DNA from 3 places in the Exiguobacterium sp. s26 genome. Region 3 is predicted to be linked to each of the others. Evidence: riboswitches for the same ligand, from Rfam matches in the RefSeq annotation. Region 3 holds a riboswitch; each other region holds the start of a gene.

Region 1 (4,198 bases), on a different contig from region 3:
GCCCGTCCAAGACCGGCTGCACGAAGAAGTCCATCCCGCCGCTGACGACGTCAAACTTCCAGCCATGGGCCCGAACTTCTTCTAAAAATGCCGGGAACCCTTGGCGGAGCGTGATGCGCTCCAACAAATAATCACGGTAGGCCGGGGCATCTGCGCTCGGCAATAGTTGAAACAGTTGACCGACACCGGAGCGAATCGAAATCCGTTGCTCGAGGACCGCATCTTTCAACTCGACCCAAGCCGGCGGGGCGAACGCCTTCATCAACGCGATAATATTGTCTTCCGCCGTGATCGTCCCGTCGAAGTCGCAGAGGATATGGACCGTCATCGTGACGCCCACGCCTTCAACGCGGTATCGAGCTCGTCCGTCTGTCCTTCGGTTTGGCCGAGAACGTGAGCGATCGCTTGTCGGAAAGCACGAGCCCCGGCGGCTGCGCCGTCCGGGTGTCCGTGAATGCCACCGCCGGCGTTGATGACGACATCCGTCCCGAAATCACGAATGATATCGGCGACGAGTCCTGGATGAATCCCGGCTGACGGGACCGGTAAAATCGGTTTCGACCAATGCGGTTCGGCGCTCTGGTCACGAATCGTGAACGCCTCGTCACGCGGTGTCGCGAGGGAGCCGTACGGAGACGGGAAGAGCGTTAAATCGGCCCCGGCGAGGCGTGGGAGTTTACCGAGTAAGAGCGAATGACTGATTGATCCGGTCAAGGCGCCGGCAAAGGCCGGATGTGCCAAGATGGGGACGCGTATGTCTGAATCGTTCGCAAGTTCGCGCAGTGCGTCGAGACCGTACGTATAGACGTTGAACAGGAGCGCTGTCGCACCTGCCTCGATGAGACGGAGCGCCTGGTCACGTAGACCGAACACGGGGCCGCTCAGCGTGATGGCGTAGAGGACACGTTTCCCGGTCGCCTCGAAGTGGGCTTGAATGACGTCCGCTCCGATCCGGGCCCGTTCGAGCGATGGGGTGAGCGGGTTGTCGTATAAAATCTCGTCGTCTTTGACGATATCGATGCCTCCGGCGAACTGATCGCGGAGTTGCTGCTCGAGAAACGCGAGGTCACGGCCGATGACACCTTTGAAGATGCTCATGACGAGCGGGCGATCATGAACACCGAGTAACTCGCGAATTCCAGTGACCCCGAACTTGGCGCCTTTGAAATGAGGGGCGAGCGTCTCGGGCAACGTCAAATCGATTAACCGAATCGAATCGTCGAGGGACAGTTTCCCGAACGTCGTCGTCAAGATGGATGAAAAGTCAGGGCTGACATTATGTAACGGGTAGCGGATTGTGAAGCGGCTCGTCGTATCCGTATGTATGGTCGACACGACCTCACCGCGATACGCCTGTAACTGCTCTTGCTCTAAGTGAGGCAGCTCCGTCCAAGTACCGACCGTCAGCTCGAGGGCGATTTTGTCGGCGACGGTCGCGACCGCGTCCGTTCGTTTGATTTCATATGTGGCAGTGATACTCATATGGTTCCTCCTTCCAGGCAAACAAAAAATGACCCCATGCCGAGGCAAGAGGTCATCATAAAAAATGAACTCTTATCTCTCAGCTTTCGCTGCAAGAATTAGCACCGTGCCATCTCTGGTCGGTTGCTGCGACATCATCGGGCTCGTCCCTCCGTCTGCTCTTGATAAGAATGTGATTTGAAGTTGTGAAATTTAATTGAATTTTTGCACAGAATCATCATGTCGTCAATTCCTTTTTTTCCAAAAAAAATATTTTGGGAAGTTGTTTCCATATATGCACAAAAAAAGACGGAGTTGCGTCGAGAAAATGACGTTGACAATCGTGACGTCGAGTCCGTAATATTCATCACATAAGTTCACCGAATCGAATAACACACTCTTATCGCGAGTTGGCAGAGGGAATTGGCCCGATGACGCCGCAGCAACCGACCACTAGGCACGGTGCTACATCCACCAGACGAATGTCTGACAGATGAGAGGAACAACCATTTTGGCTGTGCCTCTTTCTCGCGGAGAAAGGGGCTTTTTTTGTGGGCAACGTACAGGAAGGGGAAAACATCATGTCATATCAACCATTTACAGAACAGACCGTCGTCGAGCACGTCCGTCAATTAGGATACTTGCAAGAAGGAATCGCCGAGTGCGAGGAGATCGGGGACGGCAACTTGAATCTCGTGTTTCGGATTCGCCAAGGCGAACAGCGCCTGATCGTCAAACAAGCGCTCCCATACGCCAAAGTCGTCGGTGAGAGCTGGCCGCTCACGCTCGAGCGGGCATGGATTGAACAGTTGGCACTCCGTGAGTTTGCGACTGTCGCGCCTCGGTTCGTCCCGGCTGTCCTTGGCAGCGACCGGACACTCGCTTACACGATTATAGAAGATCTATCTGATTATGAGATTGTCCGCACCGGCTATTTGAACGGGGAGAGCTACCCGGAACTCGCCCGTCATGTCGGTGAATTTTTGGGCGAGACGCTGTTTGCGACGTCGGATTACGCAGCTGGACCGATCGCGAAGAAGCGGATTGAACGTGACTATTACAACCCGGAACTGTGTGACATCACCGAGAAGCTCATCTTCACCGATCCGTTCAAAGACGCGGAGTCGAACAACATCGAGACGGCGCTGCGAGCAGATGTCGAACGCCTTTGGCAAGACCAGGCGCTCAAGGTCGAGGTGACGAAATTGAAAGTCGGGTTTGTCACGAAACATGAGGCACTCCTGCATGGAGACTTACATACGGGCAGCATCTTCGCGACTCAACAAGAGACGAAAATCATCGATCCAGAGTTCGCATTTTACGGACCGTTCGGCTTCGACCTCGGCCAAATCATCGCCCATTTGACGCTGTCGACGTTCCATGACCCGCTCAAACGCTTCGAGCGTTTCACGGACGTCTTGACGGTGTGGGAGACGTTCGAGAAGACGTTTCGGGCTAATTTTGAGCGCGCCGTCGAGCCATTCAATACGGATGGTTTCGTCGACGAGTTGTTGCGGACGGTCTTCAGCGACACGATTGGCTACGCCGGTTGCGAACTCATTCGCCGTGCCGTCGGACTGGCCGGTGTCGCCGATCTCGAGACATTGCCGGAAGCGACGCGGCTCGAACGAAAACGTGACGCGCTCGCCCTCGGGACAGCGCTCATTAAAGAACGCCACAGCGTCGAATCGATTGACGACTTGGTGACACTCCTGTCGGGGGTGCGCGTATGACGGTCCAAAACATCCGTTTCCATTCACAGACAGACGAACTCATCGTATTGGACCAGACGTTGTTGCCGCATGAAGAGCGTTACGTGACAATCGAGACGCTTGAACAGGCCGAACATGCCATCGAGACGCTCCAAGTCCGCGGCGCACCGGCCATCGCTTACTTCGGGGCGTTCGTCCTCGCCAAAGAAGCGGGACGGTTAGTCGATGACCCGGACTTCACGCGTCGGCTCGACCTCGTCGGACGCCGCTTGATTGCGACCCGGCCGACAGCGGTCAATCTGCAAAACGTGATTGAATCGCTCCTTGATTTAAATGTCGGGGATGATTTTGAGGCGATTGCCGAGGAAATCAAACGCCGCGCCATCGCTTTGTACGACCGGGACGTCGATACGTACCGGGCCATCGGCGAGCATGCACTGACGGTGTTGCCGGCCGGGGGGAACGTGTTAACGATTTGCAACGCCGGTGCCATCGCGACATCGCGTTACGGTACGGCGCTCGCACCGTTTTACGTCGGAAAAGAACGAGGTGTATCCTTCAACGTCTTCGCCTGTGAGACGCGACCGCTCCTGCAAGGGGCACGCCTCACTGTCTGGGAGCTCGATCGGGCCGATATCGACGTGACGCTCATCACGGACAATATGGCGGCTTGGACGATTCAGTCGAAACGAGTCGACGCCATCATCGTCGGAGCCGACCGCATCACACGGACGGGGCACGTCGCCAATAAAATCGGCACGTTGCAACTCGCCGTCCTCGCCAAACATTACGGCATTCCGTTCTATGTCGCGGCGCCGCATTCGACGTTCGATTTGACGGCGGACGACACGATTGAGATCGAGGAGCGGAACCCGTCAGAAGTGACACATATCGGCGGTCAACCGACGGCACCCGTCGGCATCACCGTCTTCAATCCGGCGTTCGACGTCACCACGCCCGACCTCATCACCGGACTCATCACCGAGGCGGGTGTGTTCGAGCCGACAGAGACCGCCATCACATAT
Region 2 (4,198 bases), on a different contig from region 3:
GAGGAGCGGCCAAAACGTCTCGGCGAACGCGAAACCTACGAGCGCGAGCGCGTCGCCGAGGATGGCGATCATCATGATCGGTTTACGGCCATACAAATCTGCGAGCCGTCCGCCGACGACCGAACCGATGAGGGCCATGATCGGACCGGTCGCCATGATGACACCGACCTGGATATAACTGTCGAGCTTGTCGCTGTAATAGAGGACAAGGAACGGCGCGATCATGAACATCATGACGCCGGTGATCGTCTCCCCGAGGAAGCGGATCCAAATATTGCGGTCGAGTCGTTTGAGTGATTGAATCATTAGGTTCACCTGCTTTAATTATTGGAATGTAAAAAGGGACGCAGCATGCACAAAGGCATACGCGTCCCTACGATCTTAGACATGCCTCGGAAGGCGGGCGAACGTCACGGATTCAAATCACGGAGAGGCGCCTGCCGGTCAATATGGACTTGGACGTGCGAGCGTTGAATGACTGACATCGGTACCTCTCCTTTCTGCATTGGACTGTCTTCTCTTCAAGATTATGATATTTCTGTGAAATGTGTCAACCTAAATCGTCAATGTGTCATAACAATTCATTCAAGTTCTTGCGACTGAGCCGGTAGTCGATCAAGCGCGAGAACACGACTTGAATCATCGCCGTGACCGGCACGCTGATGAACATCCCGACGAGGCCGAACAGGCTGCCGCCGATGATGATCGACGTGATGACCCAGAACGGCGTGATGCCGACGCTGTCGCCGAGAATCTTCGGCCCGAGCCAGAGTCCGTCGAATTGTTGCAACAAGAAGATGAACAAGAGGACGATGAGCGCCGTGAACGGGTCATAGAAGTAGGTGATGATGAACGCCGGGATCATCCCGAGCAGCGGCCCGACGTACGGGATGAAGTTCAAGACACCGACGATGACGCCGAGGAGAAGCGCGTATGGCGCCCCGATAATCAACAGACCGGCGACGGCCAGCACCCCGATGATGAGGCAGTCGAGCGACTTCCCGATGATATAGCGTTTAAAGATGTAATCCATCTCTTGGAAGATGTCGATCGTCGTCTTGGCTGACGCGACCGGGAACATCGCATACAACAGCCGCTTGAACATGCGGGCAAAAATCTCTTTGTCTTTTAAAAGATAAATCGAGATGACGATCCCAATCAAGAAGTTAATGAGCGTCATCGTGAAGCTCGACACGTAGCTGACCGACGACAAGACGGCCGTCTCGACCCAGCCCGAGTAGCGCTCCTCGAACCGGCTGAAATCGATGGCCTGGGCGACTGTCGCGTTATACTCTTTCAAATACGTGTTCAACTGTGACAGATACCCGTCGATTTGCCGGATATAGGACGGGAGTTCCTCGATGAGCGAGGCGAGGCTCGAATAAATGCGTGGGAACAGCGTCACCGCAGATATGACGAGAATCCCGATAAAGATGATATAGACGATCAGCAAGCCTTGATATCGTTTTAGTTGAAACCGTTCTTCTATATAGGACAGGACGGTATTCAGGAGCAGCGCGATGGCGATTCCCATAATAATCGGCGTCAGCAACTGGAACGTATAATGCATCATCTGCGAAATCGTATCCGGTTCGCTGATGACTTTCCAGAGCACGAGCAGGATCAGGCCGATCACGCTCAACTTCCAAATCAATTGACGGTTTAATTCCAAAGGTCCATCCCCTCATGTTTTAAATTTTGTAGAATAACGTTCACTTTCACTATGAACGTTTTTTTATCGGGATTCAAGAGGACATGCTCATTTTCAAAAAAGGATTGACAAGATTGGTAACGTTTGGTTAACTAAGTGACATATTACAAAAAGACAAATCGCATATAAAACACTTTCTATCAAGAGAAGCGGAGGGACTGGCCCGATGAAGCTTCAGCAACAGATTGATTCAATACTGTGCTAATTCCAGCAAGGTGACCTTGAGAGATGGAAAGGTGGTTGTTTGAATACGTCCGTATCTCGACACCCCTTTCCGCGGAAAGGGGTGTTTTTTGCATAGGAGGACTATTCATGACTGACAGACGCTCACATCTACTTAAAACGTTACCACCTCAACATTTCGTCGGACTCGCGAACGAGGTGGCCGAACTCGAACAAGCCGGCCGCGACATCATCCGACTCGGACAAGGGACGCCTGACCTGCCTACGCCTGAGCCAATCTGTGACGCGCTTCAGACGGCGCTCCTCGACGCCTCGACCCATCAATACGGTCCGTTCCGCGGTCAGGCCCGCCTGAAGCAAGCAGTGGCGACGTTCTATTTGAATGAGTATGGAGTCGAACTTGATCCCGAGACAGAAGTAGCGATTCTCATCGGCTCAAAATCTGGTCTCATCACGTTGCCGCAATGCGTACTCGAACCTGGCGACGGAATTTTGCTACCGAATCCCGGCTATCCTGATTACATCTCGGGGGCACGCCTCGCCGGTGCCGTCGTCCGTGACCTCGTCCTCCGGGAAGAGAACGGCTTCTTGCCGGACTATGAGACGCTCGATACGCAAGATGCAAGACTCATGTATTTGAACTACCCGAGCAATCCGACCGGAGCCGTCGCCTCACCCGCTTTCTTTGACGATACCGTCCGTTTCGCCCGGGAGCGGGACTTGATGGTCGTCCACGATTTCGCATATGGCAGCATCGGATTCGATGGCCATGTCCCGCCTAGCTTTCTGCAGGCGGAAGGGGCGAAAAAAGTCGGCATCGAGGTATATACGATGTCGAAAGCGTTCAACATGTCCGGTTGGCGCGTCGCCTTTGCTGTCGGGAACGCGGACATCATCGAGGCGATCAACACGTATCAGGACCACGTCCACGTCAGCGTGTTCTCGGCCATCCAGGCGGCGGCTGTCGCTGCGCTCGAGGCGCCCCGTACCATTCGCGATGACTTGGCACGACTGTACGAGGCACGGCGTGATCGCCTGATCGACGGGTTGAACCGGGCCGGCTGGGCCGTCGAACCGCCGGAAGGCTCGTTCTTCGTCTGGGCGAAAGTGCCTGAGGGTGATGCCAAGTCGTTCTCGCGGAAACTGCTGCATGAAGCCGGTGTCGCCGTCACCCCGGGCTATTTCTTCGGTTCGGAAGGGAACGGATACGTCCGCTTCGGCCTCGTCTCACCGGAACCGAAGATTGACGAGGCCGTCGAACGAATCGAGCGGTTGTTTGCCGCCTATGAGGAGGTGCGCGCATGATTCGTCAGGCCGTCCTTGAATATGACCACGCCGATGACGCGCTCGACCGTCTTGATGACTTAGTCGACGGCCGCCGTGCCCACGTCCTGCACGGTCAGAAAGGGTATGACGTCGTCCGAGCCATCTTTCCGGCCATCGCGGACTATCCGGCAACAAGGTTCAGCGGGGAGTGCACGGACTCGGAAGTCAAACGGCTCAAACCGTTGGACGCCGACGTGTTAATCGCCGTCGGAGGTGGCAAGCTCGTCGATACGGCCAAACTCGTCGCCTATCAACGGAACGTCCCGCTCATCGTCGTCCCAACGCTCGCCTCGAACTGTGCGGCGTTCACACCGCTCAGCGTCGTCTATCAGGAGGACGGGAGCTACGACCGCTACGACATGTTCCGCGTCGTCATCGAACGGGTCATCGTTGACTCACGGGTCATCTCGCGCTCACCATATGAATACTTTCGGGCAGGTGTCATCGACACGGTCGCGAAGTTTTACGAGGCCCGTTATTTGAGTGGTGACAGCTCAGCTGACGCCGGCGTCAACACCGGACTCGTCTTGGCCGAGCAGTGCGGGCGTCTCGTCGAACTTGAATTGAGCGAGCACGCTTTTGAGTCGTATAGTGACGACGTCCGCTTCGCGGTCGATCACGTGCTCGCCATCGGCGGCGCCGTCGGTGGATTTGGTGACGCCGGGACACGCGTCGCCGTGGGCCATGCGGTCCATAATGCGCTCAGCCGCTTCGAGTCGACCCACTCATTCTTGCACGGAGACAAGGTCGGCTTCGGCCTGATCATCCAAGAGCGCTTGCGGCGCTCGGCCGATGCTCCGTATTTGGAAGCTTGGTTGAAACGGTTCGGTGCCCCGACGACGCTCGAGACGCTCGGGGTCGGATTTGAGCATATCCCGGTCCTCGTCGACTCCGTCATGACGGAGACCGAGCTGCAACAGTTGCCGGAACCGCTCGATAAAGACTTTTTGAAAATAATTTTTGAAAATTTACAATTAT
Region 3 (4,198 bases):
ATCTTGTTCGCTACAGGCGTATTGAACATGCCGGCCATCGAGCCGTTACCGTTCATCTTGATCGCGTTGCTCGTCATTATTTTTCAAATGGACTCCATTGAACGGAAAGGCGTCTACTTTACCTTTTCAGAAAGTATCGTCTTAATTATTTTTTTATTCTTTGATTTTGAGACAGCGCTGTTCGTCAATCAGATTGGACTACTCGTCTTCCAGTTCGTCAACTTGAAACCGCGCGTCGCGCTTCGACGGTTCCGTTTTACGTATCCGTGGAATGCCATCACGTCATTTTTGGAAATCGCCATCCCGGCCAGTGTCTACTTGGCACTTGGTGGTGTGACCGGTCTCGGATTCTATTCCCAAGACTCGTTCCTTCCGCTTGCCGGTTTGATTATTGCCATCATTTTGAACACGGTCGTCCAAAAGTATCAAGTCGGCTGGTGGTTCCGCGTCGACATCCCGGTCCGTGACTTTTTAAGCATCGCGTTTTACACGTATATCGTCAGTCTCGTCTTCATTTTGGCGGCCTCGCTCTTCCGAGAGACGAACTTGCTCGTCGTCAGCAGTATCGCCGCCGCACTCACGTTCTTTATTAAGCGACTCATCATTCAAAAAGGTCGACAAGACGCCTTCAAATCGTTGATTGAACAATATGATGAAGCAAAAGAAGCCGTATCGCTATCGCAAAGCGAGGCACAAGCCATCGAAGTGTTCCTCAGTCAATGTGAGCGACTCAACGAGTACGATGAAGGGTACGTCGAGTTCAAACTGTTTGATCGCACACTTTACTTTGATTTGAAGACGCGCCAGCCGATCGATCGCCATGTCGTCTTTGAATTACTCGATGCAACCTATCCGAACGAAGCCTCGGTCGAGTACGAGATGCGCTTCGAATGGGACGCCCCGCTGTCGAACGAATTTAATGAAGACTATCATAGCTTCATCTCGGTCCGTTCCGAGGAAATCGAAGGAATCCGCACGTGGATTGTGATGACGGGCGAGCACGTCTATGGCTATCCGCCCATCATTCAACGCGAGATTGTCAAACTGCTCAAGTCGTTCAATCGGACGATCAGTCGTTGTCATGAACGCGACCGCCTCTATACCGAGAGCCGGACGGACAGCTTGACGCTGCTTGCCAATGCGCGGGCTTTTTATGAATACGGGATTCAACAGATCTCGGACGGCTCGATGTATCCGATTTCCGTCGCGATGCTCGATATCGACTTCTTCAAAAAAATCAACGACACGCACGGACACCAAGTCGGAGACAGTGTACTCCAAGAGTTCGGCCGCCGCATCCGGCAAGTGCTCCGCACCGATGATTTCGCAGCCCGTTATGGCGGCGAGGAGTTCATCTTGCTGTTGAACCGGTGCGATGTCGAAGCAGCCGTCGAGATTGCCGAGCGCATCCGCCAACAAATCGAGACGAAACCGTTCCACGTCGACGGAATCGACATCTCCGTGACCGCCTCGATCGGGGTCGATACGATTCAAGCGTTCGGGGACAAACGTCTCGACGATACGATCCGCAACGCCGACCGGGCACTCTACGTCGGCGGGAAGTACGCCGGACGCAACCGCGTCGCCCATTATAATTTCTTGACGTCCTGACTCGCCCCCACGTTCACCACGTGGGGGTTTGCTATTGACAAGCAGATTTGAAACAGGTACGTTAGGGAACGTGTCTTATAACTAAATATCACAACTTTTTTATCAAGAGAGACTGAGGGACTGGCCCGATGACGTCTCGGCAGCGGGTAACCTGTGCCAAATCCAGCGAGCGGTCTGCTCGAAAGATGAAAAAAGTGTTTCTTGTCGAGAGAGCCTTTTTTCAGAAGGCTCTCTTTTTATTTTTATGAATGAGGTGAATCGATTGGAACAACCAACAGCTAACAAATGGGCGCTCTTGCCCTTACTCGTCTTCCTCGTCTTCTTTATCGGGGCAGGCATCTACTATGACGACTTTTATAAATTCCCCGCCTTGATCGCGGCCTTGATTGCCGTCATCGTCGCGGCGATGATGACGAAAGGGAGCGTCACCCAGACGGTCGAACGCGTCGCCCAAGGTGCCGGGAACCCGAGCATCCTCATCATGGTGTTCATCTTCTTGCTCGCCGGTGCGTTTTCAAGCGTCGCCGAAGCAATCGGTGCGATTGACGCGACCGTCAATGCGGCATTGACGTTACTACCGCCCTCGCTCCTATTGAGCGGCCTATTCGTCATCGCAGCCTTCATCTCGATGGCGATGGGTACGTCGACCGGGACGATCGCCGCACTGGCGCCGATCGCTCTCGGCATCCATGAGGAGAGCGGCGTCAATATCGCTATCGCGGCGGCAGCCGTCGTCGGGGGTGCCATGTTCGGGGATAACTTGTCGTTCATTTCAGACACGACGATCGCAGCCGTCCGCACCCAGCGGACGAACATGCGCGACAAGTTCCGGACCAACTTTTGGATCGTCTTGCCGGCAGCCGTCATCACAACGATTTTACTCGCTGCCCTATCGAGCGGAGAATCGACCATCGAGCCGGCGGCGTTTGAATGGTATAAGTTGATTCCGTATCTAGCGGTTATCGTGCTCGCTTTGACGGGAATGAACGTCATCCTTGTCTTGCTCGGCGGCATCGCCCTGACCGGCATCATCGGTCTATTGGATGGCAGTCTAGCCGTCACCACGTACGTCACCGCCATGGCGGACGGCATGATGGGCATGGCCGAGATTTCACTCCTGACATTGCTCATGGGTGGGCTCGTCGGACTCATCTCGCACAACGGCGGACTCACGTACTTGCGTGACGCGCTCACGTCCCGAATTAAAAGACGGGCCGGCGCGGAGTGGAGCATCGCCGGGCTCGTCAGTGCGACAAACGTCGCGACGGCGAACAACACGATTTCGATTCTCGTGGCTGGTCCGCTCGCCGCGAACATCGCCGACGATTATGACATCGAACGTAAAAAGTCTGCGAGTGTACTCGATATCTTCTCGTGTGGGGTCCAAGGTCTGTTGCCTTACGGGGCACAGCTTCTCATTGCGGCCGAACTGACGAACACAGCGTCGCCGGCGCTCGTGCCGTATATGTTCTATCCGTTCTTGTTGTTCATTTGCGGAGGATTGGCCATCGCCTTCAACTTCCCGCGTTTCAAAAAACGCGCTTAACGAAAACGACCTTGTGAAGCAGTCGCTTCACAAGGTCGTTTGTCGTTTCGCTTCAAGTTCACGTTTCAGCTGCTCGTTACGTTTTCTGAAGGCACGCCGTTTGAGCAGTTCTTCGAGTCCGCGGCTGATTACCCACAAAACGAACAGCAACAGGACGAGCATCGATAATCGGAACGGGCTTTGAATAAACTCTTCCCACTGGTCACCGATGACAGAGAAAATCAAGACGACGAGCAACTTCCCAAACCCGGCCGCCATAATGAACGTCCGGAGCGGCATTTGGATGAGGGCGAGTAAATACGTAATCAAACTGACCGGAATGAACGGGAGCGAGTAAAGAAACCCGAGCGAGACCGGACTCATATGATTGATGCGTTCGAGCCAATAGACGCCTTGTTTATGCCTCTCGAGCCATCGCGTCATCGGCTTTCGAAAGACGTAGCGAACAGCTGCAAACACAAGAATCGTCCCGAGCAAGCTTCCGACCCACGACAATAACGTCCCGAGCCAAAAACCGTACGTTGCTGCGTTCGCCGAGATGATGAGGACGAGCGGGAGAAATGGAAAGATGGCTTCCAGGAAAGGTGCCCCGAGTCCTGCCCAAGGTCCGCCCGGAAGTCCTTGTAGCCATTCAATCAAGTTTAAAATATATTGTTGGAGTGATGTCAGCATGTCAGTTTCCACCTTCAACTTTCGTTATTCCCTTTTTACCCGATTTCGCTCAGGAAGACGCATCCCCCTGCCCACCGCCGTAAAAAATTAAAAAGTATTTGCGAAATTCCGCTGTGATATCTATCATATAATATGGACTTGTGGTTGCAGGCAAGTCCGTTCGTCGAACGACACAACCCAACGTTCGTTTTCCTGCAAAAAACTGAACACAGGGGAGTAACACACATGGAAACAAAACCAATGCGGGTCTTGCTGTACTATAAGTACGTCAATATCGAAGACCCAGAAACGCTCACACAAGAGCACCTCAAGTATTGCAAGGACCTCGGTATCAAAGGACGCATCTTGATTTCTTCCGAAGGAATCAAC

The links. A riboswitch is a leader RNA that binds a small molecule or an ion and turns the genes downstream of it on or off. The one in region 3 is predicted to bind S-adenosylmethionine.
Region 1: another riboswitch for S-adenosylmethionine. It lies ahead of mtnK (S-methyl-5-thioribose kinase); the one in region 3 lies ahead of KNP82_RS09350 (Na+/H+ antiporter NhaC family protein).
Region 2: another riboswitch for S-adenosylmethionine. It lies ahead of KNP82_RS06460 (aminotransferase class I/II-fold pyridoxal phosphate-dependent enzyme); the one in region 3 lies ahead of KNP82_RS09350 (Na+/H+ antiporter NhaC family protein).

What each region holds. Positions count from the first base shown of each region.
Region 1 covers NZ_JACSLS010000004.1:208,281-212,478, reverse strand. The annotation lists gene KNP82_RS08155 (2-hydroxy-3-keto-5-methylthiopentenyl-1-phosphate phosphatase) at 1-328, opposite strand, end outside; gene KNP82_RS08150 (2,3-diketo-5-methylthiopentyl-1-phosphate enolase) at 325-1,482, opposite strand; SAM riboswitch class I at 1,552-1,653, opposite strand; SAM riboswitch class I at 1,859-1,961, shown strand; gene mtnK (S-methyl-5-thioribose kinase) at 2,043-3,194, shown strand; gene mtnA (S-methyl-5-thioribose-1-phosphate isomerase) at 3,191-4,198, shown strand, end outside.
Region 2 covers NZ_JACSLS010000003.1:325,150-329,347, forward strand. The annotation lists gene KNP82_RS06450 (MDR family MFS transporter) at 1-306, opposite strand, end outside; gene KNP82_RS06455 (AI-2E family transporter) at 572-1,672, opposite strand; SAM riboswitch class I at 1,846-1,946, shown strand; gene KNP82_RS06460 (aminotransferase class I/II-fold pyridoxal phosphate-dependent enzyme) at 2,024-3,199, shown strand; gene KNP82_RS06465 (iron-containing alcohol dehydrogenase family protein) at 3,196-4,198, shown strand, end outside.
Region 3 covers NZ_JACSLS010000005.1:43,865-48,062, forward strand. The annotation lists gene KNP82_RS09345 (GGDEF domain-containing protein) at 1-1,611, shown strand, start outside; SAM riboswitch class I at 1,708-1,803, shown strand; gene KNP82_RS09350 (Na+/H+ antiporter NhaC family protein) at 1,856-3,157, shown strand; gene KNP82_RS09355 (TVP38/TMEM64 family protein) at 3,185-3,829, opposite strand; gene trhO (oxygen-dependent tRNA uridine(34) hydroxylase TrhO) at 4,055-4,198, shown strand, end outside.